DNA from 4 places in the Paenibacillus sp. FSL R7-0273 genome. Region 2 is predicted to be linked to each of the others. Evidence: predicted binding sites of a transcription regulator. Region 2 holds the regulator's gene; each other region holds the start of a gene.
The links. Region 2 encodes Rex, which represses fermentation and respiration genes when NADH is low (regulators of the CRP and FNR family bind a similar motif). Its sites were predicted from a motif close to TTGTGAAATATTTCACAA; they were not measured.

Region 1 (4,472 bases), 2.5 Mb from region 2:
TGACCGGATTATTCAGGCAGCTGCACTTGCGAGTCCGGCAGTCGTGAGCATTATTAATCATAAAGAAGATAACGAGGAACTTAATATTCTCGACGAGTCAGCACTGGGATCGGGAGTTATCTATAAAAAAGACGATGATAAGGCCTTTATTATTACCAATAACCATGTCATTGAAGGCTCGGGTAAGCTTGAAGTAGTAACGGTAGACGGTGTGACACACAAGGCTACGCTGGTAGGGGCAGACAAGGTTACGGATATCGCCGTGCTGTCCATGGATGCTAAGGGTGTAACTACGGTGGCCCAGATCGGTGATTCCTCCAAGCTGCGGCTCGGGGAGACTGTGATTGCAATCGGCAACCCGCTCGGACTCGGGGATAGCCTGACCTCCGGGATTATAAGCTATCCCCAGCGGACCATTCCGGTATCGCTGAACCAGGACGGGGTGTATGACTGGGAGCAGGAGGTCATCCAGACTGACGCCGCAATTAACGAGGGCAACAGCGGAGGTGCGCTTGTAGATCTGGACGGCAAGGTGATTGGCATCAATACGATGAAGATCTCCGATACCGGCGTGGAAGGACTCGGGTTCGCCATTCCGGCCAACCATGTAATCCAGACCGCAGATGAGCTGGCAGCTAAGGGCAAAATATCCCGTTCCTACCTGGGCGTGTATTCTGTCGATTTGAACAATCCTTATGTTCCGCTTGCTGAGGATCAGGTGAAGGAGCTTAATCTGCCTACCTCAGTCAAAGAAGGGGTTGTTGTGCTCGATGCTGTAGGTCCGGCAGAGGAGGCAGGCCTCCAGTTCAACGATGTCATTACACGGTTTAACGATCAGCCGATTACCTCCACCCTGTCCCTGCGCAAGTATCTGTATGAGCAGACAAAGATCGGTGACGAGCTGAAGATCACTTATTACCGGAACGGAGAAGTGAAGCAGGCTACTGTAAAACTTCTTGAGAAGCCGGAGGAATAAAAGCAGCATAGCCTGTATATAATGAAGAGGCAGTCATGAAGCAGTGAAGCGGCCCGGCCGTCCTGAATAAAAAACTTTTCTGGGCGGCCCCGTTTCATACGTTTCAAAGCTAAATATCCGGGGTAATAATAAGTGTCCTTGTGGAATTGAGAATTTTATCCTTCTGAGAGCCCTTACATTGGAAAGTAAACCTTATAAGGGAAAAAACGGAGGAAATCGGATACAACAGCTTGCCTTTGTTCCGCTGGTGTGGTAACATGAGAATATTAATACATCTGATACCTAATTCTCGTATTGAAAAGGGCTGTCATATGGAATACAACCCTTTTCAATGTGTGAATTTTTTCTTTGTTTGAAGATAAAAAGAACATATTAATTTAAATTTGTGGAGGTAACACACATGCAAACAGGTACAGTTAAATGGTTCAACGCAGAAAAAGGATTCGGATTCATCGAAGTTGAAGGCGGAAGCGACGTATTCGTACACTTCTCCGCTATCACTGGCGAAGGATTCAAAACTTTGGACGAAGGCCAACGCGTTGAATTCAACGTTGTTCAAGGCAACCGTGGACCACAAGCCGAAAACGTTGTAAAACTGTAATAATAGAAGCGCCGTCCCTGCTTACGTAAGTCGGGGCGGTCTTTTTTTATAAGATCAGATGTAAGCTCAACCTTGTCTAGTCACCCTGATCTAGCAGAATACGCTGGGCACACGTTCTGTAATAAAGGATTTGTCAGTCAGCAACCTGTAAGGGCATCGTCAGATGCTTTTTTACTTGTTGTTCAGGCATGTGGCATATAAGGAAGGGAGGAACGGCAATGAACTACCGGAAGAAGCCTGTCGAGGAAGTACCGGAAGAGAATACCGCAATTTGGGCCTGTACCAATGATGATTGTAATGGATGGATGAGGGACAATTTCGCATTTGAACATGCGCCTTCTTGCCCCCTCTGTCATGCACCGATGGCTCGTAATATGAAGATGCTGCCGCAGCTGGTGAATTCCAACGGCGATCTGAAATCACTGAAGAAGGGTATTTCCATTACCTAACCATCACCTTATATAAGTCAACCTACAATAGAATGATGAACAAATCCAAGACGGTGAAACCGTCTTATTTTTTTTGTTTTCTAAGCGTAACATTGTGATATTTGTCACAAATTTATTGAAAATTAGCGTGAAACAAGCTGAAAAGTGTGACATATGTCACACTTTAATTTTTGCATTTTTGACAGAATAGACGTATTGAATGGGGAGAAGGAAGGGGAGAAATATGGATATAGTAATGCTGTCGCGCATACAGTTTGCGTCGACGACGATCTTTCATTATTTCTTTGTACCGGTATCGATTGGCCTGGCTCTGATGATCGCGATTATGGAGACAATGTATGTCAGAAAGGGCAACGAAGAGTACAAAAGAATGGCACAGTTTTGGGGGAAGCTTTTCCTGATTAACTTTGCAGTTGGGGTAGTAACAGGAATTCTACAGGAGTTTCAGTTCGGAATGAACTGGTCGGACTATTCCCGTTTTGTCGGTGATGTGTTCGGGGCACCGCTGGCTATTGAAGCGCTGCTTGCCTTCTTCCTGGAATCGACCTTTATCGGAATCTGGATCTTCGGCTGGGATAAAGTATCCAAGAAGATTCATTTGCTGTCCATCTGGATGGTGGCGCTGGGAACAACGCTGTCGGCGTTCTGGATTCTCACGGCCAACTCGTTCATGCAGCATCCGGTCGGGTTCGAAATCAATAACGGACGGGCTGAAATGAATGATTTTCTGGCTCTGATTACTAACGGACAGCTGCTTGTTGAATTGCCGCATACCCTGCTGGCTGCTTATGCAACAGGCGCATTCCTGGTAACCGGGATCAGTGCTTATAAAATGCTCAAGAAGCAGGATGTCCAGTTCTTCAGAAAATCCTTTGAGATCGCAGCCATCGTCGGGATCGTATCCTCTGTCGGTGTAGCTGTTGCCGGTCATGCCCAGGCGCAGTATCTGGTGGAGACACAGCCGATGAAGATGGCGGCTTCCGAAGGACTATGGGAGGATAGCGGCGATCCTGCAGCATGGACGGTGTCTGCTTTTATCGATCCGGTCAACAAGGTGAATTCTGCCGAGATTAAAATTCCATATATGCTCAGCTTCCTGTCCTACAGCAAGTTCTCCGGTGAAGTTAAAGGGATGAATACGCTGCAGGCTGAATATGAAGAGGCATATGGACCCGGTAATTATATTCCGCCTGTGCGGACCACGTTCTGGAGCTTCCGGATCATGGTTGCCGCCGGCTCTTTAATGGTTGTGTTTGGATTATATGCGATGTACCTGATGTGGCGTAAAAAGATGGAGCGGCCGAACACCTGGTTCCTGCGCTTTATGTTCTGGGGTCTCCTGCTTCCGCCTATTGCAAATACGGCAGGCTGGATTATGACAGAAATCGGACGTCAGCCTTGGACTGTATTTGGCCTGATGACGACGGAAGACAGTGTATCGCCTAACGTTTCTGCAGGCTCTGTTCTGTTCTCGGTTATTACATTTAACGCAATTTATGCTGTTCTGGGTGTCGTTCTGGTTGGATTGTTCATTAAAGTGATCAAAAAGGGACCTTATCACATGGATAACGATCACGGCGTTGACCATGACCCGTATAGCAAGGAGGGAACCACGCATGCTTTCTCTTAATGAATTATGGTTTGTGCTGATTGCGGTTCTTTTTATCGGTTTCTTCTTCCTTGAGGGCTTCGACTTTGGAGTAGGCATGGAAACGCAGATTCTGGCCAAAAATGATACAGAGCGCCGGCTGCTGATCAATTCAATCGGGCCGTTCTGGGATGCTAACGAAGTATGGCTGCTGACGGGAGCCGGTGCGATGTTCGCCGCCTTCCCGAACTGGTATGCGACCTTGTTCAGCGGATTCTATATTCCGTTCGTGTTCGCGCTGCTGGCGCTGATTGCCCGCGGTGTCGCCTTTGAATTCAGAGGCAAACGGGATTCACAAGCCTGGAAAAAAACCTGGGATGTCTGCATTTTCTTCGGCAGCTTCCTGCCGCCGTTCCTGCTGGCTGTTGTCTTCGCAAGCTTCATCAAGGGGCTGCCGATTGACGGCGACATGCAGATGTATGCCGGATTCTTCGATATCGTTAATCCTTATACAGTAGTAGCGGGTATTACAGTGGTTATGCTCTGCCTGGTGCATGGACTGATGTTCACTACCCTCCGCACAGTTGGCGATCTGCAATTGCGGGCCCGTAAGCTGGGCCGGACACTGCTGATTCCGCTGGCAGTATTGCTGGCAGCCTTCGTTGTTATGACTTATTTCATGACCGATATCTTCGAGCAACGCGGGACGGTGCTGATGATTCTGGTCGTTGCAGGAATTGCTGCTTTTGTACTGGCCGGTTATTTCATGAGCAAAAAGAAAGACAGCTGGGCGTTCGGTATGACGGGGGCCGTAATGGCCTTGTCTGTACTGTCTATCTTTGTAGGACTGTTCCCGCG
Region 2 (4,472 bases):
GCTTGTCCTGCATCTGCTGCTCTGAAGTGCCGCTGGCCAGCTCGGCAGCATAAATATCGTTGTCGCCCCCTGCCGGCTTACCGTCAAGTGTAAAGCGGACCCAGACCATCAGCTTGGTTCCGGCCTCATTGGTGCCTGTAAGCACCCAATAAGACGAGTTTTCGTCCCAGACAGACTTCTGGGCCTTGGTCACTTCAGTCAGCCCTGCACGGGCTCTGGCCACTTCCTTGGCCGCGCTGCGCTCAGCCCACTGGTCCTTCATAATATAGGCATAGAACTGCCCGAGTCCGAACAAAAGGAGCAGTACCGCACTGACCGCCAGCGGAAGCCATTTTTTCCTTTTCCTCAAAGCGCAGCTCCCTTTCCTCTATAAAACTCTGTACGCCAACGGATTACCCGTAGCAGCGTAATACATTACCGCTTGAGCAGGCTTTCAAAGGTTTCCTGCGCCTTCCGACGGATTTCCTCTTCGTCCAGCGTCAGGCACTGGCCGTGCTTCACAACCTGCTTACCGTTAACCCAGACATGCTCTACATCCTTTGCACTGGCCGAATATACAGCATGTGAGAGCAGGTCGGAATGCGGCAGCAGGTGCGGCTGGTCAATATCAATCGCAATAAAGTCCGCCTTCATCCCTGCAGCCAGACGGCCGACATTGTTCAGGTAGATCGAGGCCGCCCCGTATTCTGTCGCCATCAGCAGCGCTTCCGGTGCAGGAACAGCCGTCGGATCACCGCTGACCCCTTTATGGATCAGTGCCGCCAGCCGCATCTCCTCAAACATATCCAGATTGTTGTTGCTGGCTGCCCCGTCGGTGCCGAGCGAGACCTTGACTCCTGCCTTCAGCAGCTCAGGCACACGGGCAACTCCGCTCGCCAGCTTCAGGTTACTGCCCGGATTATGAGATACTCCGACATTGTATTTGGCCAGAATTTCAATTTCTTCATCATTCAGATGGACGCCGTGGGCAATCAGGGAAGGGCGGGTGAACATACCCAGCTTTTCCAGATGCGCAACCGGACGAAGACCGTAATCTGCTACATTCTGTTCCACTTCATGACGTGTCTCGGACATATGGGTATGCATCGGCAGATCCAGATCATGGGCTGCCTGTACAAACTTCATGAAGAAGTCCGGCGGACAGGTGTATGGAGCATGCGGCGAGAGCATGGCTGTAATTCTGCCGTCCGCTTTGCCGTGCCAGTTACGCGCAAACTCCACAGCTTCCGCGAGCTTCTGGTTCTGCACATCCTCAGGGCACAGGCCGATGGCGCCGCGCATAAGTACTCCGCGGATACCAGACTGCTCTGTAACCTCTGCCACCCGGTCCATGTGATCATACATGTCCAGGAAGGTTGTAGTTCCGCCCTTCAGCATTTCAAGCACAGACAAGGCGGTTCCCCAGTACACATCATCGCCAGTAAACTTCGCTTCCATCGGCCACATCTTTTCCTGCAGCCAGCTCTGAAGCACCATATCGTCACCATATCCGCGCAGCAGCGACATCGCCGCATGGCCATGGGTGTTGACCAGTCCCGGCATGAACAGCAGACGGCTGCCATCGACCGTCAGGACGCCTTCTCCGGCCGCAGGCTTATCTTCCCCTATGTAAGTGATCAGATCGTCCTCTATCATCATATAACCGCTCAGCACAGGCTGAATGGAGCCGGGTACCAGAAACCGCCCGCCCTCGATTATCGTTTTATTGCTGTTCATCTTTAACTTCTTCCTTTCCGTCATGCAAATAATAGGCAAGGCTCTGCAGATCCGTTGTAAAGTCAGCCGCATGAATGCGGATGGACGACGGTGTCTTCAGAATAACCGGCGCAAAATTAAGAATGGCCTCAATGCCCGATTCCACCAGAATATCAGCAACATTTTGCGCTTCGCTGTCCGGTACGGTTATGATGCCGATCCGGATTCCCTGCTCACGGATGGTCCGTCCAAGCTCCTCCATCGGCTGAACCGTCAGGGAGTTGATCTTCTGGCCCACCTTGGGTGCATAGGAGTCGAATACTGCAGTAATTTTCATTGTATCCTTAAGGTAAGCATTGTAATTCGAAAGGGCATGGCCCAGGTTACCGGCCCCGACCAGAGCTACGTTGATCTGCTGGTCCAGCTTGAGGATGTGACGGATTTTTTCGATCAGATAGGATACATCATAGCCGATGCCCTTCCGGCCAAAATCTCCAAAATAAGCGAGATCCTTACGGATCTGCGCCGGATTAAGATCCAGCTTCTGTCCCAGCTCCTGGGAAGAAACGGTTGCAATTTCGCGCTTCTGGAGATCATTCAGGAAACGCAGGTACACAGGGAGCCTGCGGACGACAGCCTCCGATATTTTGTCCGATTTCATGTCTTCTCCTCCTAAATTTTAGTATAACTCTGCTGTGTATGAAATCCGCAACCATCTCCCTCATCTATTCACAGGAGGCGGTTGCGGCACTAGACAAATATTAGATAATGACGTAAAAAGGTTATGAAATACCGCCTTCCAGCCATTCCTCGATTCTCGGAACCATCTGGTCGGTCAGCATATGCTCCATCTTGGGACCCGGCAGCGAATACAGGAAATACTTCCCGTAATAAGACTCTATTACCCTGGTATCATATACAATGACAATTCCCCGATCCTGGGCGGTGCGAACCAGCCTGCCAAAGCCCTGCTTGAAGCGGATAACCGCCTGCGGCACTGACAGCTTCATGAACGGATTCTTCTTCTGGGCCTGAAGCAGCTCCGACTTCGCTTCTGCAAGCGGATGGTTCGGCGGCTGGAACGGCAGCCTGACTATCGCCAGGCAGGTCAGCGCATCTCCGGGAATATCCACACCCTCCCAGAAGCTGCTCGTGCCAAGCAGAACAGCTGCAGGGCTGTCCTGGAAGCGGCGGATCAGCTTGCTGCGGCTGCCCCCCTCCACTCCTTGTCCCAGCACTGCGATGTCTTCAGTAGCCAGCGCTTCCTTGAGCGGGTCGTAGACCTGCCTCAGCATTTTGTAGGAGGTGAACAGCACCAGCATGCGCCCTTTGGTTGCCACTGCAGCCTCAGCAAGCGAGTGCACAAGCCGGTCAACAAACCTGGCATCGCCTACACTGCCCTTCACACTAGGAAAATCCCGAGGTATTACAAGCAGCGCCTGCTCGCGGTAATTAAACGGTGAAGGCAGCAGTGCGGTCATCAGCCTGTCCTGCTCTACAGCCTCTCCCAGGCCGAGATTATCTATCATGAACTGGAAGGATTTATCTACAGACAGGGTGGCCGAGGTCAGCGTTATACTCTTCTTCTTATCGAAGAACAGCTCTTTGAGCTGGGTGCTGACATCCACCGGAACAGCATACAGCTGCAGGGATTTACCGCGGTAGTTGCTACTGCCCTCCATCCAGTACACAATATTCTCGTCATTCAGGCCCATGAAGAAGCGGATCTGCTCACGTATGGAGGCCAGGTCCTTAAACAGTCCGCCGATGTCAGTCACCAGACTGTCCGAGGAGGACTGGCTGTCCGTATCGCGCATTTCGCTGAGCATCTTGTCGCCTCTGCGGATAATATCACTAAGGCTGAGATTCAGGGTGTTCTCCAGGGCCGCCAGCTCTTCCCAGTCCCTTGGCTTCTTGCCGGGATGCAGCCGCGACACCAGCTGTCCGGCTTCACCGGCAGCCGCATCGCTGCGGTCAGGCAGCAGTCCGAACAGCTTATCGCTGAGCACATCCCATGTCTCCTTAACGGTCAGCAGATCAGGATAGATCCGGTCAATGACACCGCTCCATTCAGAGGCCTGTTCGCTTCCTGAAGACTGCAGGGTCTGGCGCAGCGCCGGCAGCTGTCCGTTCCGGCTGTCCTTATACAGCCGTGTCAGGGTATGGGCTACCGTGAAATACTTCATCTGCATACCCAGATGCTTGCCCGCCACGTCCTCCAGATGATGGGCCTCATCTATGACAAGATGCTCATACGCGGGCAGCAGCTGATGTCCGGCCTTCACATCAGCAAACAGCTTGGAGTGATTCGTGATAACGACATCGGCAATGCCCGCTTCATGCTTGGCCCGGTGATAGTAGCATTTCCGGAACCAGGGGCAGGCTCTGCCAAGACAGGAATCCGTATCGCTGGCAACACTCTCCCAGAAATCGCCGCCCCGGCCGCTGAGGTTCAGCTCCTCATCGTCGCCGGACTGCGTCTGGGTGAGCCAGACCAGCATCTGAGCTGCCGTAAGCGATTCTTCCCTGGTGCTTACAAAGTCTTTATTGTTTATTTTATGTTCAAACTTGCGCAGACACAAATAGTGCCCTCTTCCCTTAAAGACGGCAGCTTTGAATGCAAAGGGAACCACAGTAGTCAGCAGGGGGATGTCGCGCTCACGCAGCTGATCCTGCAGATTGATAGTATGGGTGCTGACCATCACCTTCTGGTCTGTCCGCACACTATGGTAAATAGCCGGCAGCAGGTAGCCCAGCGATTTGCCGGTGCCGGTGCC
Region 3 (4,472 bases), 2.2 Mb from region 2:
CCTTTGCTGCCCCACCATAGCCCCTGGCTGATCACGGTGCCCGGCAGCATCTTATCCGTCACCATGGCTGTGATTTCCACTGCACCTCTGCCGTTGTACACGGTGATCTCATCACCGTCCGCAATTTCGCGGGCTGCTGCATCTACAGGATGAATCTGCAGGACCGGTGCTTTTTCCATCCGCTGATGCTTCTCCACATTGCCGAAGGTGGAATTCAGGAAGTTATGGTTTGGCGGAGAGATGAACATCAGCGGATACGCTGTCCCCTGCTCCGGACGCCGTACTCCGTCGTAGCCCTCCTTAAGCGGCGTATAGACAGGCAGCGGCGGCAGGCCAGCTTCCTCCATGGCTGCGGAGTAGAGCTCGATCCGGCCCGAAGGGGTCGGCAGCGTCTCCAGAAAATGCGCCTTCGGCGTCATATCCAGCTTGACGAACCGCTCGGCCTTCAGCCGCTCCAGTGTTACCCCGTTCAAGTACGGGTTGTCCGGATAATTAAGCGCCTCAGTAATCATTTCCTCTTCAGACTGGCCGAAAATCTCAGGCTCAAAGCCCATAGCCTGTCCCAGCAGCGAGAAAAGCTCCACATTGCTCTTGCACTCGCCCGGCCGCTCCAGCACCGGCTCCTGCAGCTGTATATAGTGATGCCAATACGAGCTGTACAGGTCAGTATTTTCAAAGGTTGAGGCTGCCGGCAGCACAATATCGGCATACATCGCCGTATCAGTCATGAACAGATCATGCACGACCGTGAACAGGTCCTCCCGGGCAAAGCCCGCCTTTACCTTATCGGCACTCGGCGCCACAACCAGCGGATTCGTGCCGTAGACGAACAAGCTCTTAACCGGCTGCTCCTGCTGAGCCAGCACCTCTCCGATCCGGTTCATATTAATGCTGCGCGCCGGATTGCTCCGCAGCCCGGGCCGGGCCAACGCCTGCGAATTTACAGAGCTATAGCCGCCGTTGGACCTGATTGCCCCGCCCCCCGGCTTCAGCCAGGCACCGACCAACGCGGGCAGGCAGGCAATGCTGCGGACGTTCATCCCGCCGTTGTCATGATGCTGCAGCCCGTTGCCGATGTGGATATACGGCACTCTGGCTTCACCGTACAGCTTCGCCAGCTGCTCGATGTCCGCCGCAGGCACACCGGTTATCTCTGACACCAGCTCCGGCGGATAGCCCAGCGCCTGCTGGCGCAGCTCTTCATGTCCTAAAGTATACTTTTGCAGAAAAGCTTCATCCGTCAGCCCGTCGCGGAACAGAATGTGCATCAGGCCAAGTGCCAGTGCAGCATCCGTGCCCGGATACAGCGGCAGAAACCAGTCGCCCCACTGGGCGGTCCGGTTGCGGTGCACATCAATGACAACAATCTTTGCGCCGCGTTTGCGGGCCTGCTCCGCAAAAACAACCTGGTGCATATTGGTGCTGACAATGTTGCCGCCCCAGACGATGATCAGATCAGCGTTTACCGTATCCTCAGGACTGGCTCCCCCGTCCATGCCCATCGTGTACGCCCAGCCGGTTGTTCCGGCTGCATTACATATCTTGGCGTCCAGGCGGCTTGCGCCAAGCCTGTTAAAGAAGCGGCGGTCCATCCCGCCTACGCTAAGCACGCCCATATTTCCATAGAAATAATACGGCAGAATACTCTCCGGCCCGTGTTCGGCAGACAGCTGCTTATAACGGCCGGCGATCTCGGCGATTGCCTCGTCCCAGCTGATCTGTTCAAAAGCCCCGCTGCCCTTCGGGCCGGTGCGGCGCAGCGGGTGCATCAGCCGCTCCGGATGGTGCACCCGTCCGGCCATGTTCCGCACCTTGTTGCAGATCGCTCCCTTGGTTACCGGATGTGCAGGGTTTCCCTCAACCTTTACAATCCGGCCGTCCTGCTTATGGAGCAGCAGGCCGCAGGTATCAGGGCAGTCCAGCGGACAAACCGCCGGAAAAATACCGTCCTTGCTATGCTTCAAGGCTGATGCCCTCCTTTTTCATTCAAGTGAGGTCTGACATTCTATTTAATCTGAAAGCTCATTTGTCCATTGTATAGCGGGTGCTTCCCAGCGTAAAGAAAATCACTTGATTCAGGCTGATTCGATCATAGTATGTCCGGGTAATAGAGCATATGAAACACTCCCTATTTATTCGCCGTGATAATCCGATTTCGTTCCCCCGAGTCGGATCAGCACGGCGAATTTTGTGTTATTTTCCATTGATAGATTACCGTCCGATACAAAAAGACACTGCCGGAGGCTCCGCCCCCTGTCTGCAGCATAAGCAGGAGGAGCGTAACTCTGGCAGTGTCTATTATGGTTCTTACCATTACTGTTGAAGCAGTTATATTAGTGCGGGTTCTAGGCGTGCTTCTTTACGCTGGAAGCCGCCGCTACACCTTCTACCGGCTGAACGGCTGCCGGCGCTTTGCGCAGATAAGTCATATAATAAGCCGCTGCTACAAAGACTGCGCCCCCGGTAAGATTGCCCAGCCAGACCGGAACGAAGTTGTTGAAGTAATCAAGCCAGGTAAAGTGTCCTTCAAATATAGCAGCAGGGATCAGGAACATGTTAGCTACAACGTGCTGGAAGCCGATGGCTACAAACGCCATAGTCGGGAACCAGATGCCGAGGATTTTGCCGCTGAAATTATCCGCTCCGTAAGAGAGCCATACCGCAAGGGCTACCAGCCAGTTACAGCCGATCCCCGAAACAAAAGCCTGTACGAAGGTGACGTCGATCTTATGCTCCGCCATATCAATCAGCTTCTCCAGATAAACTCCTTCAGCCGTCAGACCGACCACATGACCGAAGAAATAAGCAACAAACAAGGCACCTGCAAGGTTGCTGAGCGTAATCAGCACCAGGTTCTTAATGACATCCCAGAACGAAATCTTCTTCGCTATAAAAGCCAGCGGCACAGCCATCATATTACCGGTCAGCAGCTCCCCGCCGGCCAGCAGCACCATAATCAGTCCGACCGGGAAAACAGCGGCCCCGATAAAGTTCGCGATAGAGCCCCATTCTGCGGGAGCATTCGCGATAACGCGAATATCAAGTAAAAATCCGAGTGAAATAAATGCCCCTCCCAGAAAACCGAGAATAAGTACGGCTGCAAGCGGGTTATGAACCTTCTTGATTCCGTTCTCCACCGTTACCTCGGCAATCTGTTGCGGTTTGTTGTATGCCATGATTCCTATCCCCTTTGAAAATTACTTAAAATTTGTTCCTTTATCTCATTGTAGCGTGATCCCAATCACATTTACGTGATAAATGTCACCACAAGAAACGCTTAGTGAAAGTTTTCACTGACATGTCAAATTTAGCACAGCACAAAAGAGATGAATGTTAAAAAAAACACAGTAACAGTTCATCCAGAGTTATGTATACAGCGCGAAAAACATTGCCGGAAATGCAAAAAACCGGAGCCCTTCCGGCTCCGGTGCTGATTCCGCTATGATTGTTAAACGTTCACTGTCTCTTTGCGTTCTACTGTCTTGGGAAGGGCCTGCAGACCGGCAGTGTTCAGGAAATTCCACGGCTTATTATAATGCGGCTGGAAGAAGAAATCGATAAAGGCCAGCTGGTCTACCGTCATCCGGTTCTGGATGCAGACCGACACCGTATTGATCGACTGGGTCAGGTCCATTTTGGACATAATCTGCGCTCCGAGAATCCGGCGTGTGCCGCGGGCATACACTACCTTCAGCTGCACTTCCTCAACAGTCGGCATAAATTCCGGACGGTAGTTGTCGGTAATCATTACGCTCTCTACCTCCATGCCTTCTGCCTTGGCTGCTTCTTCGGTCAGGCCGGTACCGGCAATATTGTCCTCGTAAATTTTGATGCCTGAAGTTCCCTGTGTGCCCATATAAGGAATGGTGCTCGACACCAGATTGCGGGCAACCAGAGTACCCATGCGGACCGCATTGGTCGCAAGAGGAATATACGCATGCTGTCCGGTCGGATTGTAATGGATCGAGCAGCTGTCTCCGGCAGCGAATACATCCGGCAGGCTGGTCTGCATGTAATCATTGACCATAATCGCACCATTCGGCAGCATATCCACCTGGCCCTTAAGCAGCTCTGTGTTCGGACGGAAGCCGATGCAGAGAATGACCAGATCGGTTTCATGCTCGCCTTTGCTGGTAATAACCTTGGTTACCTTACCATTCTCACCGGCAAAGGAGCTTACCTTTTCACCGAGAGCCAGCTTGATGCCGTGGTCCTCGAGCGATTTTTGAATCGGAGCTGTGAATTCCTCGTCCAGGTATTTGCTGAGGATGCGCTCCTCTCCGTCAATCAGGGTTACCTGCTTGCCGTTCATCTGGAAGGCTTCAACCAGCTCGACCCCGATGTAGCCTGCGCCGACTACAGTAATTCTTTTTACCTGCTCGGCACGCTCAATAATGGTGTTCGAGTGGTTATAGTTCTTGGAGAGCAGGATGCCGTCCAGCTCCATTCCCTCAAGCTTAGGTATAATCGGC
Region 4 (4,472 bases), 2.6 Mb from region 2:
CCGGCTGTTGAACAGCAGGGTAGAGGCGGAGGATGCGGTGCAGGATATCCTGATTAAGGCTTATCAGAATATTGGGCAATACAAGCCGCAGGCGGGCTTCGTATCATGGCTTTACACAATCGCTTACCATCATTGTCTGAACCAGCTGAGGCGGCAGAAATTTCAGCTTCAGCTGCGCAAGCTTCTCCGGCAGGAGGTTAAAGTGAGCAGCGCAGAACAAGTAGTCGAGAACAGTCTGTTCAGTGAACCGGTTTCAACCTCTCTGGGGAAGCTGAGTGCGGAAGACCGGAATTTGCTGATACTGCGTATTTATGAAGAAAAATCGTTTGCGGAAATCGGCGAAATTCTGGGCGTCAGCACGGCTACTGCACGCAAAAGATATGAACGGACCAGAACCAAGCTGAAAAAGGTGCTGGAGAGAAAGGAGATACAACTGTGGACAAGATTCAATTGACCCCGGAGGAGCGGTTTCTGAAGGACGGGGACCGGTCTGCCGGTTTGATCCCCGTTGATGTTCATGAACCGGTAATGAAAGCGCTCGGTCTTGGCGCAGACTTGCCCGCTGCAGAAGAGCAGATCTCTCCGCCAACCGGAGAGACTCCTAACATTATGCGCAGGCTGGAGGCAGAAGCCGGAACGATGCAGCGCCGGAAGCGAATCCTGCGGATTCCCATTCAGGGCTGGGCAGCGGCACTTTTTATAATAGTCCTGCTGGGTGGCGGCTATACCCGGTATTCCGGTGAACTCCGGCAGGGAAGCCAATTTCAGTACAAGGTGCTGCCCTATAAGCCTATTCCGGCAACGAACTCAGGCGGTATGATAATGAAGCCGGATGAACCTCTGATCCCCTGGCCGGCCCAGGCGCAGACGAGCAAGGAAGATGAACTTTATAAGATGAAATATTCACAGGGCTACAGTGCCATAGAGACGCTGCTGCATTCCGGTGAGTTCGCCACTTATGTTATCAAACGTGAAGACAGGGATGAACAAGCTCATCTTGGCTTGTACTGCCCTCCGATTATAGTCAAGGACTATTCTGCTTATATGGCCAGTGTAGAGAAGTACCATGCTCCGGAAGTGAAGCAGCCGGGAGATATGCCGGAAGGGTATACCTTGGATGAGGCGGTAATCAAGCCTTCACTTATAAAGGTTGAAGATGATAAGCAGTTTGAAGGCGAAGGCGAGATTGACCTGGGAGACGGCTTCCGGCTGACCTGGAAACGGGAGAAGGCGGAAAACATTGCTTATGATTCTTCTACACTGGTATACAAGAAGGGGAAGAACCAGGTGAGAATCAGTGCCTCGCGTGTTGATGAAAATACTGACCTTGCAGAAAGCCTGCTGTGGACCGAAACGACAAAAGTGGAGAATATTGATATCGGCGGCAAGCAGCTCATTTATCTCGAACCCTCCGGCAATGAAAAGATTGATCTGGGCTATAAGTATAGAATGGTCTGGTCTGATCCCGAAGAACAAATCATCTATAATATGTCGGTTCGTCAGGAGAAGGCTGAGCTGACAAAGGATGAGGTTATCCACATTGCAGCCGGTATGATAAATTAACTAAGTTCAGTTACTTTAGTTACAAAACGTTTTCTTTAATTACGTAAGCTTCCAAAGCCCCTGTACACAGGCTATGATAATTGTGAAAATATGCACAAGGGGGCAACGGTTATACATGAAAAAGAAAACAGCAGCCGCTCTTCTTCTCATTCTCTCCGTTATTCTGGTTATCGCGGGCTGCGGTAACGGAAACAGCAACAGCACTAATACGGAAAATAACGCAAGCGGGAATAAGAGCACTAACAGCGCGGCAGCCGCAACGGAGGCACCGAACGGGGCAGAAGCCGTTTCCGGGGCATCAGTTGCCAGCTATACACCACTGGATCAGTTACAAGACAGCTACGACATTATCATTGTCGGTGCCGGCGGAGCAGGGATGACCGCTGCGCTGGAAGCAAAGGCGAAGGGCCTGAGCCCGGTTATTTTGGAGAAAATGCCGGTTGCCGGCGGGAATACAACAAAATCCTCCTCCGGGATGAACGCATCCGAGACCAAGTTCCAGAAGGAGCAGGGCATCGAGGACAAAAACGATCTGTTCTATGAGCAGACTCTGAAGGGCGGGCATGATACCAATGATACAGAAATGCTCCGTTTCTTCGTGGACAATTCCGCTGCAGCAATTGACTGGCTCGATTCCATCGGAATCCGGCTGAACAATATTACCATCACCGGGGGCATGAACGAGAAGCGCACCCACCGTCCGGAAGACGGCTCGGCCATTGGCCAGTATCTGGTTAAAGGTCTGGTGCAGAATGTCCAGGAGCAGGGAATCCCGCTGTTCGTCAATGCTGACGTGCAGGAAATTACTCAGCAGGACGGCAAGGCTAACGGTGTAAAGGTTCTGTTCAACCAGGCGGACGAAAAAATCATTACAGGCAAAGCGGTCGTTGTAACTACAGGCGGCTTCGGCTCCAATATGGATATGATTACAGAAGTAAGACCGGATCTTGAGGGTTATGTGACCACTAACCAGATTGGCAGCACCGGCGACGGCATCAAGATGATTCTGGCACTGGGCGGAACGACCGTTGATATGGAGCAGATCCAGGTTCACCCGACAGTACAGCAGGACAAATCCTATCTGATCGGCGAAGCTGTCCGCGGTGAAGGCGGTCTGCTCGTCTCAAATGAAGGCACACGGTTCACCAATGAGCTGGATACACGCGATAAAGTAACAGCAGCCATTAATGCCCTTCCTGAAAAAGCAGCTTATCTCGTCTTTGATTCCGGTGTGAAAACCCGTGTTAAGGCAATTGAGCAGTATGAAAAGATGGGCTTTGTCATCCAGGGCGATTCGGTCCAGGCTTTGGCTGAAGCAATGCAGGTGCCTGCTGACAAGCTACAGGCCACACTTGATACCTGGAACGCCGCAGTTGCCGGTAAACAGGATACCGAATTTGGCAGAAAGACCGGGATGGATCATGATCTGTCCGCAGGACCGTTCTATGCCATCAAAATCGCTCCGGGGATTCACTATACCATGGGCGGTGTGAAGATCAACACGAATACTGAAGTACTGGATAAAGACGGCCAGCCGATTGCCGGTTTGTTCGCTGCAGGTGAAGTAACGGGCGGACTGCACGGCGAGAACCGCATAGGCGGTAACTCTGTTGCCGAGATTATTATCTTCGGCCGCCAGGCTGGTATTAAATCTGCAGAGTTTGTACAGGCCCAGTAAGAGATCCGGCTTTCTGCTGCCGTATCTTTACAGCACAAAAAACAAACAGCAGGAGTTCCGGCTCATATGAGCGTGGCTCCTGCTGTTTTTATGTTTTTTAAGACGGTAGCAGATGTAAGAATAACTTATTGCTAAGCCTCCACGGCAGGCTCCGGCACCGGCTTGGAGCTCCGGGTCAGCGAGAACAGCTCAAGCTCCGGCCGGTGGCGGCCGGCCAGCGTATCCGCCAGCAGCTCGGCTGCAATTAAGCTGTAGACCGTTCCGTTGCCGCCGTAGCCTTCAATGAAATAGGAATGCGGATAATCCGGGTGCGGGCCTATCAACGGGAGTCCGTCCCGCGTGGTGCCAAAAAGAGCACCCCAGGCATACTCAGTCTCAACACCCTTAGCCTCCGGAAAGAGCGCCGCAACCTCCTCCAGCAGCTGCCGGCACTGGGAGAGCACCCGGACCTCGCGCCGCTCGGGGTCAGTAAGCTGCTCATCCTTGCCGCCGGCAATAATACAGCCGTCAGGTGTGGTCCGGAAATAAAGATAGGGCCGGGCCGTTTCCCAGATCAGGCTCTGCTCATGCCATTTAGGCAGCTTGGCCAGCGGGCGGGTCTTAATGGCATACGTGTTGATCAGCTCTGCACCGCGGTCCTTTTTCATCTCCTGGGTCTCATAGCCCATAGCGAATACGACTTTTTTGGCAAAAATTCTGCCCCGGTCTGTATAGCAGGTAACCCCGTCAGCGTGGTATTCATAACGAACAGCACGGGTATGCTCATAAATACGGACACCGCCGGAATGTGCCTTGTCAATCAGACTGTGGACCATCCGGAACGGGTTCGTTTCGGCATCACCCTTGGAATACAAGGCTGCAGGTTTGGAGAAGGAGTAATGGGCCCCGATCATGTCTGCATCCCAGAACTCCGAATGAAATCCGTGGGTGGTCAGCGTTTCGTGCTCCTGCCGGAGCAGCGGAACATCCTCCGGCGTGCTGGCGTAGAGCAGGCTGCTGCGCGGAATGATCTGGGTATCGATATCAAGCTTGCCAGGCAGGTCCAGAATTTTATCCAAAGCTTCCCGGCATAATTTATAGAACAGTACACCGCTAGCTTCACCAAATGTATTGATGCATGAAGTCAGCGTTTTATCATTGGCGATCTGCAGCAGGCCGGTATTGGCGTGGGAGCTTCCGCCGGCGACCGCTCTTTTATCAATCAGGACGGTTGAAGCTCCGCTGAGCGACA

Region 1: R70723_RS31125 (cytochrome ubiquinol oxidase subunit I) is a predicted target of Rex. The motif match lies at 2,119-2,136, and genes of this name have one in related genera.
Region 3: R70723_RS29680 (formate/nitrite transporter family protein) is a predicted target of Rex. The motif match lies at 3,279-3,296, and genes of this name have one in related genera.
Region 4: R70723_RS08935 (flavocytochrome c) is a predicted target of Rex. The motif match lies at 1,644-1,661, and genes of this name have one in related genera.

What each region holds. Positions count from the first base shown of each region.
Region 1 covers NZ_CP009283.1:7,245,168-7,249,639, reverse strand. The annotation lists gene R70723_RS31140 (S1C family serine protease) at 1-976, shown strand, start outside; gene R70723_RS31135 (cold-shock protein) at 1,377-1,577, shown strand; gene R70723_RS31130 (cold-shock protein) at 1,796-2,026, shown strand; gene R70723_RS31125 (cytochrome ubiquinol oxidase subunit I) at 2,250-3,656, shown strand; gene cydB (cytochrome d ubiquinol oxidase subunit II) at 3,643-4,472, shown strand, end outside.
Region 2 covers NZ_CP009283.1:4,734,124-4,738,595, forward strand. The annotation lists gene R70723_RS20345 (cell wall elongation regulator TseB-like domain-containing protein) at 1-349, opposite strand, end outside; gene R70723_RS20350 (amidohydrolase) at 415-1,716, opposite strand; gene R70723_RS20355 (redox-sensing transcriptional repressor Rex) at 1,703-2,356, opposite strand; gene dinG (ATP-dependent DNA helicase DinG) at 2,478-4,472, opposite strand, start outside.
Region 3 covers NZ_CP009283.1:6,894,349-6,898,820, forward strand. The annotation lists gene R70723_RS29675 (molybdopterin-containing oxidoreductase family protein) at 1-1,964, opposite strand, end outside; gene R70723_RS29680 (formate/nitrite transporter family protein) at 2,346-3,176, opposite strand; gene R70723_RS29685 (FAD-dependent oxidoreductase) at 3,449-4,472, opposite strand, start outside.
Region 4 covers NZ_CP009283.1:2,102,623-2,107,094, forward strand. The annotation lists gene R70723_RS08925 (RNA polymerase sigma factor) at 1-454, shown strand, start outside; gene R70723_RS08930 (DUF4367 domain-containing protein) at 436-1,563, shown strand; gene R70723_RS08935 (flavocytochrome c) at 1,679-3,241, shown strand; gene R70723_RS08940 (NAD(P)/FAD-dependent oxidoreductase) at 3,373-4,472, opposite strand, start outside.